Regions from separate parts of the Mycolicibacterium goodii genome, predicted to be linked through region 1. Evidence: riboswitches for the same ligand, from Rfam matches in the RefSeq annotation. Region 1 holds a riboswitch; each other region holds the start of a gene.
What was found. A riboswitch is a leader RNA that binds a small molecule or an ion and turns the genes downstream of it on or off. The one in region 1 is predicted to bind cobalamin.

Region 1 (4,297 bases):
CACCGCGCGGATGTCGGCGTCGTCTTTCAATCCGAGTGCGGCACGAAGCCCGGGGACCGCGTGGCTCCGTCCGCCCCACACCTGCGCGGACCGAAGAATCGCCAGCACGAGATTCACCCGCGTCTCCCCCTCGGGCGCGCCGCCGAGGACATGCAATCCGTCACGGATCTGGGCGTCCTTTATCTCACACAGCCAGCCGTCGACATGCAGCAGGAAGTCGTCGAACTCCTCATCGCCGGGGCGGTCATCGAGTCCGAGGTCGCGATGTATCTCCGCGGCGCGCATGAGATTCCATATTTCACCGCGGATGGCTGGCAGCTTGGCCGGGTCCATCGCTGCGATATTGCTGTGCTCGTCGAGCAGCTGCTCCAGACGGGCGATGTCTCCATAGGTCTCGGCGCGGGCCATGGGCGGGATCAGGTGGTCGACGATGGTGGCGTGCGCACGCCGTTTGGCCTGGGCGCCCTCACCGGGATCGTTGACCAGGAACGGGTAGATCAACGGCAGGTTGCCGATCATCGCGTCGGTCGCGCACGCAGCCGAAAGAGCCGCGTTTTTTCCCGGCAGCCACTCCATCGAGCCGTGCTTGCCGAGATGCACCACGGCGTGCGCACCGAAACCGTGCTCGATCCAGCGATACGCCGCAAGGTAATGGTGGCTCGGTGCCATATCCGGATCGTGGTAAATGGCCACTGGGTTGTCGCCGAAACCTCGCGGCGGCTGGATCATCAGCACGACATTGCCTGACCGCAGAGCAGCCAGCACGATCTCGTTGTGCTCATTTACGAACAACGAACCTGGCGGCGGCCCCCAGACCTCAGCAATTTCGTCACGCAGCTCGGCAGGCATATCGGCGATCCAGGCGGCATACTGCTCGGCGCCAATTCTGACCTGGGCCTGCGTGAGCTGCGGGGCGGTCAGCCACTGTGCATCCTGCCCACCCGCCTCGATCAACGTATGGATCAGCTGGTCTCCGGCGTCAGTCTCGTTATCGATATCGAGCACGCCGAACCCGTCACCCACGTCGTAGCCTGCCGCACGCAGCGCGCGTAACAGACGCACGGTCGACGCGGGAGTGTCAAGACCGACGGCGTTGCCAACGCGAGAGTGCTTGGTCGGATATGCCGACATCACAATCGCAAGTCTCTTCTGATCGTTGGGAATTCGACGCAGCCGGGCATGGCCGACCGCGATGCCGGCCACGCGAGCGCACCGTTCCAAGTCGGCGACGTAATGCGGAAGTCCGTCGCCGTCGATCTCTTTGAACGAGTAGGGCACCGTGATGATGCGGCCGTCAAACTCCGGGATCGCGATCTGCGTCGCGGAATCCAGCGGTGTGACACCGTCGTCGTTGGCAACCCATTCGGCCCGCGGCGAGGTGAGGCAAAGTCCCTGCAGCACAGGGATATCTAGCGCAGCGATACGTTCGATGTCCCACGACGCATCGTCCTCACCCGCCCCGGCTGTCGCTGACGTCGAACCACCCGCGGCGAGCATGCTGACCACGATCGCGTCCATCGTCCCGAGCGCGTCGAACAACTCCGCAGGGGAGCTGCGCAACGACGAAGCGAATATCGGGATGCCCACCGCCTCGCCGGTGGCATCGATCGCGTCGGCCAGCGCGTGCGCGAACCCTGAGTTGCCACTCACCTCGTGAGCGCGGTAGTACAACACCCCCACCCGTAGTGGTCCTGGCGCCTGAGAGCGGCGCGTGCTGTAACCCCATTCGGGAATCACCACCGGCTCTTCGAAACCCTCACCCGTCAGCAACACCGTGTCACAAAGGAAGGCGTGCAACTGGGCGAGGTTGGCGGGCCCACCCTCGGCGAGGTAGGCGTGCGCCTGCGCCGCCACACCGAGGGGCACCGAGGACCATTCCATCAGTTCGGCATTGGGCTGACGTTCACCGCCCAACACCACCAACGGGAGACCGGTTGCCCGCAGGGTCGACAGCTCGGTGTGCACCTCAGCAGACGAGCCGAGCACCCTCAGGACCACGACATCCGCACCCTGATCGATCACAGATTCGACCGACTGCCGTGACGGATTTCCGAGACGAAATGACGCACCGCTGGCCCGAGCCGACAGCAAATCGGTGTCAGACGTCGACAGTAATGCGACCCAAGGCGCATGGGTCGCTGCATCAACTGGCATTGAGGGTCCTCCTTGGGGTTCTCGCCCCTCGTAGACGGAAGCCTCGTGACCAGTATCTGGCTTAGGGCACCGACCGTAGTCGACCCACACAGTGGCGGAACCGCCCCGGATTTGCACCGGGTTCCTGACGCCACGAGACGTACGCGTGCAGTGTAGCGACCGCTCGTCGCCACTGTCACCGCCCGGCGGGCGAACGCCTTATGAGCGCAGCAGGAGTTCGTCGTGGACGAACTGGACGAGGAACTCCTTCATGGCCGATACGGTCATGTCGGGTGCACCGGTGACGACCTGGATCGCCACGCCATCGGTGAGCGCGGTCAGGCGCTTGGCCACGGTCTCGGGGTCGATGTCGGAGCGAAACACGCCTTGACGTTGGCCGCGCCTGACGATTCGGCTGACCGTTTCGTGCCACCTGGCGTAGTACGTGTTGTGGACCGGGCGCAGCTCGGGCCGGATCGTCGCCTCGGCCCAGAACTGCATCCAGATCGACCATTCATCCCGGACCGGCCCCGGGCGCGGCAGTTGCATGTCGAACAGCTTCAGCAGTCGCTGATGGGCGTTGTCGATCTTGACCAGTTCGACACTTTGCCGGTCAAAGGAGCGATCCACGGCGTGCTGCAACGCCGCGGTCAGCACCTCCTGCTTGCCGGGGAAGTAGTAGTGCACCGCACCGGTGCTGGTCCCGACCAGCGCGGCGATGTCGGCGATGCGCACCGCGTGATAGCCACGTTCGGCGATGAGCTGTGCCGCCGCATCCAAAATGGCGGTGCGTCGAACGTCCTCATTGATTTGCGTAGTCACTCCCCCACCTCCTCGGCCGGTCTTGGGACTGATTCAACCAGATGACAATCTGACTGGCGAGTCAGACACTCGACCGAGTTTGGGCGAGCCTTGGGAGCGAAAATTTTCAGGGCCTCTACCTGCAGATTTCATCATCACAGGGGCGAACTCGGGACTTTGGGTGTTGACATCTATGGCCCAGATCACCACCATTCTGATGCATCAGTCAGATCACACACAGGGGGTCGAGCCGGACCGTGCCACCGAATCACTCATCCCGAGACAACAGGGACAACAGGTTCGTGCTTCGCGACGATGCCCTGCACGGCACCGTCGCACTCGTCACCGGCGGTGGCACAGGCATCGGCCGGGCCACCGCGTTGGACCTGGCCCGGTCCGGCTCCGATGTCGTCATCGCCGGGCGCCGGCGCGAGCCGTTGGAGAAGACGGTCGCCGACATCGAACTTCTCGGTCGCCGGGCCCTGGCGGTACCCACCGACATCCGAGACGACGAACAGGTGAGCGCCCTCGTCGAACACACGCTCGCCAAGTTCGGCCGCATCGACATCCTGGTCAACAACGCCGGTGGTCAGTTCGCCGCGCCCGCAGAGGAAATCACGTCGAAAGGATGGCGCGCGGTGCACCGCCTCGCCGTCGACGCGACGTGGTCGGTCACCCGCGAGGTCGCCGTCAACGCGATGATCCCGCAGCGCTCAGGGGTCATCTTCTTCATCGCGTTCTCGCCGCGGCGCGGCATACCGACCTTCGTCCACGCCACCTCGGCGCGCGCTGCCCTGGAGAACATGGCCTCCGGGCTGGCGTTGGAGTGGAGTCGCTACGGCATCCGCACGCTGTGTGTGGCCCCAGGAACCATCGCCACCGACGGCATGGACGCGAACTACCCCCAGGAAGCAAAGGAGCAGTGGTCCAGCGCGATACCGCTGGGCCGGCTCGGTGCCGCCGACGAGGTGTCGGCAGTGATCGCCTTCCTGGCCTCGCCCGGTGCTCGATACGTCACCGGCACAACCGTTGTCGTCGACGGCGGCGCCGACGCGTGGGGCGCTGGACACCCCGTACCTGGATTGGAGAGCCATCCGTGACCACCCGCGATCTCACCGCACTTTTCGACCCTAAATCGGTCGCTGTGCTCGGGGCGAGCAACGACGAAACCAAATACGGCAACTGGATGAGTGTGCAGGCGCTGCGGATGACCGGCACCCGCCCGGTGTACCTGATCAACCGCCGCGGTGAGCCGATACTCGGTCAGCCGTCCTTCCGCAGCCTCGCCGAGGTCGACGGCGCAGTCGACCTGGTCGCCATCACGGTTCCGGCCCATGGCTTCGAGGCCGCGGTCGAAGATGCG
Region 2 (4,297 bases), 2.1 Mb from region 1:
GACTTCGAGAAGGCCGCGGCGCTGCGCGACAAGGAGAAGCAACTCGTCGCCCAGCGTGCCGAGCGCGAGAAGCAGTGGCGCTCCGGGGACCTCGACGTGGTCGCCGAGGTCGACGACGAGCAGATCGCCGAGGTGCTGGGCAACTGGACCGGCATCCCCGTGTTCAAGCTGACCGAGGAGGAGACGACTCGGCTGCTGCGCATGGAGGAGGAGCTGCACAAGCGGATCATCGGCCAGGAGGACGCCGTCAAGGCCGTCAGCAAGGCGATCCGCCGCACCCGCGCCGGCCTGAAGGATCCGAAGCGTCCGTCCGGTTCGTTCATCTTCGCCGGCCCGTCCGGTGTCGGTAAGACCGAGCTGTCCAAGGCGCTGGCGAACTTCCTGTTCGGCGACGACGACGCGCTCATCCAGATCGACATGGGCGAGTTCCACGACCGCTTCACCGCCTCGCGGCTGTTCGGTGCCCCTCCGGGCTACGTCGGCTACGAGGAGGGCGGCCAGCTCACCGAGAAGGTGCGCCGCAAGCCGTTCTCGGTCGTTCTCTTCGATGAGATCGAGAAGGCCCACCAGGAGATCTACAACAGCCTCCTGCAGGTCCTCGAGGACGGCCGCCTCACCGACGGCCAGGGCCGCACGGTCGACTTCAAGAACACCGTGCTGATCTTCACTTCGAACCTCGGTACGAGCGACATCAGCAAGGCGGTCGGCCTCGGCTTCAGCCAGGGTGGTGGTGAGAACAACTACGAGCGGATGAAGCAGAAGGTCAACGACGAGCTCAAGAAGCACTTCCGCCCGGAGTTCCTCAACCGCATCGATGACATCATCGTGTTCCATCAGCTGACGCAGGACGAGATCATCAAGATGGTCGACCTGATGATCGGCCGGGTCGGCAACCAGCTGCGGGCCAAGGACATGACGATGGAGCTGACGCCGAAGGCGAAAGCGCTGCTGGCCAAGCGCGGATTCGATCCGGTGCTGGGCGCCCGCCCGCTGCGCCGCACGATCCAGCGCGAGATCGAGGACCAGCTCTCCGAGAAGATCCTGTTCGAGGAGATCGGCCCCGGCCAGCTGGTGACCGTCGACGTCGAAGGCTGGGACGGCGAAGGCCAGGGCGAGGACGCCAAGTTCACCTTCACGGGTGGGCCGAAGCGCGCCGAGCCCGAGCCTGATCTGGCCGGTGCCGGTGCCTCCGGCGCCACCGCCTCCGGCACCGAGTGATCGACAATCGGTAAACAGCGAGTTGCAGAAGACCCCCGGCATTGCCCGGGGGTCTTTTGTGTGGCTTAGGATGCTGCTGTAATCGACAGACGCCGGAATCTGGTGAGAATCCAGAACGGTCGCGCCACTGTGAAAGTCAGACCCTGCGTTTGTCACTCCTTCGAACTGGGACGCGGAATCCCAGAAAGGATCTCCTCAATGACCTCTCCGACGACCTCTCCGACTCACCACAGCGTCGCCCCGGCACTCGACCTCTCGGCCACCAAGGCCGCGCTGTGGCTGTCCCTCACGGCCGTCCTGGCCCTGGTTGTGCTGTACTTCGTCGGCCTCGATCAGGGCGCGACTTCGGTGTTCGGCAACAACACCTACGTGCACGAGTTCGTGCACGACGCCAGGCACCTGCTCGGCTTCCCATGCCACTGAGCACCTAGCAGGGGCCAATCGAATATGGAAAAGCACATCATCGGGCGCGGTCTTCTGGCCGGCGCCCTAGGTGGCCTGCTCGCGTTCGTCTTCGCGCGGATCTTCGTCGAACCCGTCATCGCCCGCGCCATCGCGTTCGAGGACGGCGTCAGCGAGGCGCACGCGCATGACCACGGCGCGGGCGGCGGCCACGACCACGGGGTGGAACTGTTCAGCCGCGGTGTCCAGGCCAACATCGGGCTGGGTTTCGGCGTCATCGCGTTCGCCGTCGCGATGGGGGCGCTGTTCGCGGTGGCCTACTGCGTGGCGTACGGCCGCGTGGGGGCGCTCTCGCCCAGGATGCTCTCGGTGCTGCTGGCCGGCGGGATGTTCCTGTCGCTGTATGTGGTGCCGTCGCTGAAGTACCCGCCCAACCCGCCTGCGGTCAGCCTCGACGAGACGATCCAGCAGCGCACGCTGCTGTATCTGCTGCTGGTCGTGTTGAGCGCGGCGCTGCTGGTGGCGGCGGTGTATCTCGGCCGCCAACTGGTCGGGAAGTTCGGCACGTGGAACGCCACGCTGCTGGGCGCAGGCGGCTACATCGTCGCGATGGCGGTTTTGATGCTGGTGCTGCCGACGATCGACGAGACACCGGGGCCGCTGGAGGACCACGGGCACATCGTCTTCGGTGGGTTCCCGGCGGACGACCTGTACGAGTTCCGGTTGTACGCATTCCTGACGCAGTTGGTGATGTGGGCGACGATCGGGCTGGTGTTCGCACCGCTGGCGGCCCGGCTGCTCGGTGAACGTCCGCGCCGTCAGCAGGCCGGCCTTTCGGCGTGAGTGAGGTCGTCCGGCTGTCACTGGTCTCGCATGCGATGACCGACGCGTTGGCAGCCGGACGATTTCCCGCCGACGAGCCACTCAACGAGCTGGGTCACCGCCAGACCGGCACCGTGGACATCAGTGCCTCCGGCACCGGGCAGATTGGCGCCTCCGGCACCGGGCAGATTGGCGCCTCCGGCACCGTGCTCTGCGGCCCCGAGAAGCGGACCGTACAGACCGCCGAACTGCTCGGCCTGTCGGCCGAGGTGCGCCCCGAGCTGGCCGACCTGGACTGCGGCGGCTGGCGCGGCAAGCCGCTCGGCGCCGTCGAACCCGCGGATCTCGCGGTCTGGCTCACCGAACCCACCCGCGCGCCGCACGGCGGCGAATCGATCGTCGAACTCATCGAGCGGGTACGACGCTGGATGCAGACGGTGTCGACGCGGCGCGGCAGGCTGGTCGCGGTGACGCATCCGGCCGTGATCCGCGCGGCGGTCCTGGTGGCGCTCGACGCGCCGCCGAAGTCCTTCTGGCGGATCGACATCGCCCCGGTCAGCCGCACCGTGCTGCACCACCGGGCCGGCGCCTGGACCCTGCGCAGCGGTTAGCCCACGGGCGCGAGCGCGAAGGCCCGCTTGGCGATCTGCAGCAGCCAGCCCGCCGCGGTCGAACTGCGGAACTGCGGCCAGTTCAACTGGAAGCTCACGACCCACGGTTGCCCGGTGTGGTCCACCGCGTACCAACTGAACGTCAGATCGCCGGGCAGGTTGCCGCCCTTGGCGCCGATGTAGGTCCACTTGGCCGGGTCCAGGTCGATGCCGGGCAGCGCGGACAGGATGTCCTTGACGGGTGCGGCCGGGCCCACGGCCGAGGCCTGCAGCGCGGCGTGCACGCGACAGATGTCGGCGGCGCTGCCGAACCACTCCAGCCCGTCGTTCGACGCGGGCGTGTGGGTGCGGTTCGGATCCGGTTGGTATGGACGGGAATTCGTCTGCTGGAACAGCTTGATCCGGTCCGCGTGGGAGGCGTTCTTCCACTGCTCACGCAGGTTCGGTTCGCCCCAGCCGACCGAGAACACCTGATGCATCGTCGGGAACGGCGTCATACTGGCCGGATCGTGGTGTCCGGCCGTGACGAGCGCGCGCTCCACCGCACGGGTTCCCACCCGCCCGATCAGCAGGTCGGTGGCCATGTTGTCGCTGGCCGAGATCATCTGCTGCGCCGCGGTGCGCACGGTGATCTGCGCGCCGGGCGGCAGTTTGTCCAGGCCCGCCGAACCGAGTGCCTTGCCGTCCTTGGTGATGGTCAGCTTGTCGTCCCAGCTGAGCGTGCCTTCCTTGATCGCATCCGAGACCGCAAGCAGCACATAGAGTTTGAAGATCGATGCCAACGGCAGCGACAGGTCGGTGTTGGTGCCCGCCACCACCTCGCACGCGCCGGGGCCGGTGACGCCGGGATGCACCTTGGACACCTGATAGGAGTACCGCGCGCCGGTCTTGCCGATCTCCTTGTCGATGTCCGACCAGGTGTTGATGATCGGCGGGTTGAGGTTCACCTCGAAACGGTCGACCATGCCCGCGTCGTTGGTGCGCAGTTCGATGTCCTGCGCGACGTTGTAGGAGGTGAGCACGTGCAGCCTCGCCTGGCCCGCTCCGATCTCGACAGAGGTGACCTTGAACGGGCGGTCCCACCAGATGGTGTCCATCTTGACGCCCACGTCGTCGATCTTCTCCGGGGAGGCGAGCGTGCCCACGCTCACCGGACCGATGGGCCAGTCCGAGTTGAGCATGTCCATGGTCTGCTTGGCGCGCAGACCGGGTGGGGTGTTGGTGTCGATGTGAGCGCCGTAGGA
Region 3 (4,297 bases), 2.3 Mb from region 1:
GCAGATTCTGCAGACCATCGCGGTGACGGTCTCGCGTTCGAGCGCCGCCCCTGAGTGACTTCTCCGCGGGTGGTGGCCCCGGCGTCGTGCCGGGGCCACCACCCGCCGGGATCACGCGTCCGCTCGTGCTTCCCTGGCGGCAGCCACCATGTTGCGCAGTGACTCGGTGGCCTCGTCGGTCTTGCGAGTTTTCAGTCCGCAGTCGGGGTTTACCCAAAGGCGTTCGGCGGGCACTGCTTTCAATGCTTCCCGTAACGCGGTCACCATCTCCTCGACGGTCGGGACGCGCGGGGAGTGGATGTCGTAGACGCCGGGGCCGACGCCGTTGCCGAACCCGACGGCGTTGAGGTCGTCGAGCACCTCCATGTGCGACCGGGCGGCCTCGATCGAGGTCACGTCGGCATCGAGATCGGCGATCGCCCCGATCACCTCGCCGAACTCCGAGTAGCACAGGTGAGTGTGGATCTGGGTGGAGTCCTCAACCCCCGACGTCGCCAACCGGAACGCCTCGACGGCCCATTTCAGGTACGCCGCTTGGTCTTTCGAGCGCAGCGGGAGGAGTTCGCGCAGGGCGGGCTCGTCAACCTGGATGATCACGATGCCCGCGGCCTGCAGATCGACGGTCTCGTCACGGATGGCCAGCGCGACCTGGGCGGCGGTATCGGCCAGCGGCTGATCGTCGCGGACGAACGACCACGCCAGGATGGTGACCGGCCCGGTGAGCATCCCCTTCACCGGCTTATCGGTCAGCGATTGGGCATACTTCGCCCAGCTCACCGTCATCGGCTCCGGGCGTGCCACGTCGCCGTACAGGATCGGCGGACGCACGCACCGTGAGCCGTAGGACTGCACCCAGCCGTTCTCGGTCGCGAAGAAACCCGTCAGCTGTTCGGCGAAGTACTGCACCATGTCGTTGCGCTCGGGCTCGCCGTGCACGAGCACGTCGAGGCCCAGGTCTTCCTGCAACTTCACCACCGCCGCGATCTCGTCTTTCATCCGCTTCTCGTACTCGGCGGTGTCGATGGTGCCGCTGCGCAGTTCGGCGCGGGCCATGCGGATGGCCGAGGTCTGCGGGTACGACCCGATCGTGGTCGTCGGCAGCGGGGGCAGGCCCAGCCGGTCCTGCTGAACCTCCCGCCGGCGTGCGGCCGGGCCGCGCTGGACGCCCGAGGCAAGGATCGACGAGAGCCGTTCCCGCACGTGATCGTTGTTGAGTCGCGGGTCGGACTTGCGTGCGGCGATCGCTTCGTTGGATGCGGCGATCTCACCGGCGATGGCTTCGCGTCCCTGCGTGAGGCCGCGCGCCAGCGCGACGACCTCGGTGACCTTCTCGAACCCGAAGGCCAGCCAGCTGCGCAGCGCAGGGTCGAGCTCCGACTCGGCGTCGAGGGTGTAGGGCACATGCAGTGTCGAGCACGACGTGGAGACGGCGAGGTTGCCGACGGACCCCAGTAGTGACGCCAATGTCCCCAACGCCGACTGCAGGTCGGTGCGCCAGATGTTGCGGCCGTCCACGACGCCGGCGACGACGGTCTTGGTCGTGAGTTCCGGTACGGCGGCTACCGCAGCGGCTGTCCCGGCCACCAGGTCGACGCCGATCGCCTCGACCGGCGTGCGGGCCAGTGTCGGCAGCGCGTCGGTGAGCTCACCGAAGTAGCTCGCGACGAACAGAGCGGGCCGCTTCGCCAGCCCGCCGAGGACCTTGTAGGTCTGCCCGGCCAGCTCGGCCGCGTTGTCGAGGATGTCGGTAACCAGCACGGGCTCGTCGATCTGCACCCACTGCACGCCCTCGTCGGCGAGCAGCCCCAACAGTTCGCCGTACACGCCCACCAGCTCGCCGAGTCGGGAGATCGGGGCAACGGCCCCGCCGACGGCCTTACTCAGCGCCAGGAATGTGATGGGTCCGACCAGGACCGGGCGTGCTGAAATACCGAGTGCCCGTGCCTCTCTCAGCTCTTCGATGACTTTGGCGGGGTTGAGGGCGAAGCTGGTGTCTGGACTGAGTTCGGGGACGATGTAGTGGTAGTTGGTGTCAAACCACTTGGTCATCTCCAGTGGAGCGATGTCGGTGCCGTCGTAGGTGCCGCCTCGCGCGGCGGCGAAGTAGCGGTCCAGATCGTCGGCCACTCCGGATACGCGGGGAGGTAAAGCGCCGACCAGGACCGCGGTGTCGAGCACGTGGTCGTAATAGGAGAAGGTGTTCACCGGAACGGAATCCAGCCCGGCGGCGGTCAGCGATTCCCAGGTGTCGCGGCGGATCTTGGCCGCGACCGACTCCAGTCCGCTGCGGTCGAGGTTGCCGGCCCAGTACTTCTCCACGGCCCGTTTCAATTCGCGGTGGGGACCGATGCGGGGAGAGCCGAGAATTGTGGCGGTGAAGGGTGTTGTTGCGCTCATGAGACGTCCTGTTTGATGCGAGGGAAGGCCATCGCCGGTAGACGTCGAACCGAAGGCGGCTGACCACGACAGGTCGACCGATTCGGCCAATGCCCATTCCACGAGGCGATGAACCACCGGGCGCGGCGCACCCGGTACGGCTGGCAGGTCTTCGGACTCACAGGCGCGTGCGCTGACGCACACCTACTGGCCGTCGCTTCCCAGCCCCGAGGCGGGGCCAGTGCTGATGACGGCGGTCGTTCCTGCATACCGCTGCGGGACAGTCCCGGATTCTCACCGGGTTCCCTCTCGTTCCGCACCTGTGACAGCACACGGAACTCGATGGCCGGTACGGGCGTTCGTCGAGCACCTGTAGCGGACAAACCAGCTGCGGCTGCAGCGTACCTCTACCGGGCTGTCGGCAGCGACCCTGACCGATCGTCGTTTCGGCGGTCCAGCCACTCGGCCAGGGATCGGCCAGCCTCCAGCACATGGCGCTCGGCGATCGCGCGGGCCCGGACGGGATCGCGTTTCTCCAGCGCGTCGATCAGCTCTTCGTGCTCGGACAGCGAGTGCTTCTCGTGCTCGGGGAACAGGACCAGGAAGTTGGTGGGGACCACGCGTGCCGCCTGCTTGATCGCAGCGAGCAGCCTTGGGGAGTGGGCGGCGCGGTGAAGGGCTTGGTGGAAACGCCAGTTCGCTTCACCGATGGCGTCGTCGCCGCAGTGTTCGGCGACGCCGGCGGCCAATGCCCGCAGCTGGTCGAGTTCGTCGTCGGTGACCCGCTCGGCGGCCCAGGCCGCCGCCTGCCCGGTGAGGACTCCGAGGATTGTGAAGCTGTCGAGGACGTCGGCCGAGCTGATGCCGATTACCGTGATGCCACTGCGCGGGGCCACGCGTACCAGGCCCTCGAACGACAGCTCGAGCAACGCCTCGCGCACCGGCGTTCGACTGGTGGCGAACTCGGCGGTGATCGCGTCGAGGTCGATCCGCGTTCCGGCAGGTAGCGCGCCGGTGAGGATGCGGTTGCGGAGCTCTCGGGCAGCGCGTTCGCGCACCGTTCCGCCGATGTCCATGCCGACCACCCGACGATCCTAGCAAGCGCCACATCTAGTGTTTGAAATCTGATATATCAGGTGTTAGATTGCAGTCTATGGGTCAGCGTCGCACCGACAAGATGTCTCTGGTTGCTTTCATGCAGGCGGGAAGCACCTCCGTGTATGCCGGATCGTGGCGGCACCCCGCCACCGAACACGGCTATCTCGACGCGGCGTACTACGCCAAAGTCGGGCGGCAGCTGGAGGAAGGCTGCTTCGATCTGATGTTCTTCGACGACCGACTTGCGATGCCCGGCATCTACGGCGGTTCGGTCGCCGAAGCGGTCCGATACGGCGCGCGCCCGGTCAAACTCGACCTCAGCGTCATCCTCGGCGTACTCGCCCAAGCGACATCGCACATCGGCCTCGGCGCCACGTATTCGACGACGTACTACCAGCCGTTCCACGTCGCGCGGACGTTCGCCAGCCTGGATCACCTGTCGCGCGGACGGGCCGCATGGAATGTGGTGACCTCCGTCAACGACAGCGAGGCCCAGAATTTCGGCGTCGATGCCCATCTGGGCCACGACGAACGCTATGACCGCGCAGACGAGTTCCTCGACGTGGTCACCGGACTGTGGGACACCTGGGACGACGACGCCATCCGGCACGACCGGGCCGGTGGCATGTATGCCGACCCCGACAAGGTGCACGAACTCCGGCACCAGGGCAAATACTTCTCGGCTCGCGGACCGCTGACGGTACCCCGGACCCCGCAGGGCCGGCCGGTCATCCTGCAGGCCGGGTCCTCGGGACGGGGACGCGACTTCGCCTCCCGCTGGGCGGAATTGATCTTCACCGGGGATCCCGGCCTGGCGATCGCA

Region 2: another riboswitch for cobalamin. It lies ahead of AFA91_RS10295 (CbtB domain-containing protein); the one in region 1 lies ahead of cobN (cobaltochelatase subunit CobN).
Region 3: another riboswitch for cobalamin. It lies ahead of metE (5-methyltetrahydropteroyltriglutamate--homocysteine S-methyltransferase); the one in region 1 lies ahead of cobN (cobaltochelatase subunit CobN).

Annotation. Positions count from the first base shown of each region.
Region 1 covers NZ_CP012150.1:4,289,186-4,293,482, reverse strand. The annotation lists gene cobN (cobaltochelatase subunit CobN) at 1-2,154, opposite strand, end outside; cobalamin riboswitch at 2,185-2,304, opposite strand; gene AFA91_RS20040 (TetR/AcrR family transcriptional regulator) at 2,353-2,955, opposite strand; gene AFA91_RS20035 (SDR family NAD(P)-dependent oxidoreductase) at 3,237-4,034, shown strand; gene AFA91_RS20030 (acetate--CoA ligase family protein) at 4,031-4,297, shown strand, end outside.
Region 2 covers NZ_CP012150.1:2,220,213-2,224,509, forward strand. The annotation lists gene clpC1 (ATP-dependent protease ATP-binding subunit ClpC) at 1-1,218, shown strand, start outside; adenosylcobalamin (AdoCbl) riboswitch at 1,289-1,412, shown strand; gene AFA91_RS10295 (CbtB domain-containing protein) at 1,417-1,641, shown strand; gene AFA91_RS10300 (CbtA family protein) at 1,666-2,463, shown strand; gene AFA91_RS10305 (histidine phosphatase family protein) at 2,460-3,053, shown strand; gene AFA91_RS10310 (serine hydrolase) at 3,050-4,297, opposite strand, start outside.
Region 3 covers NZ_CP012150.1:1,964,044-1,968,340, forward strand. The annotation lists gene AFA91_RS09145 (hypothetical protein) at 1-58, shown strand, start outside; gene metE (5-methyltetrahydropteroyltriglutamate--homocysteine S-methyltransferase) at 112-2,397, opposite strand; cobalamin riboswitch at 2,541-2,715, opposite strand; gene AFA91_RS09155 (GntR family transcriptional regulator) at 2,784-3,452, opposite strand; gene AFA91_RS09160 (LLM class flavin-dependent oxidoreductase) at 3,530-4,297, shown strand, end outside.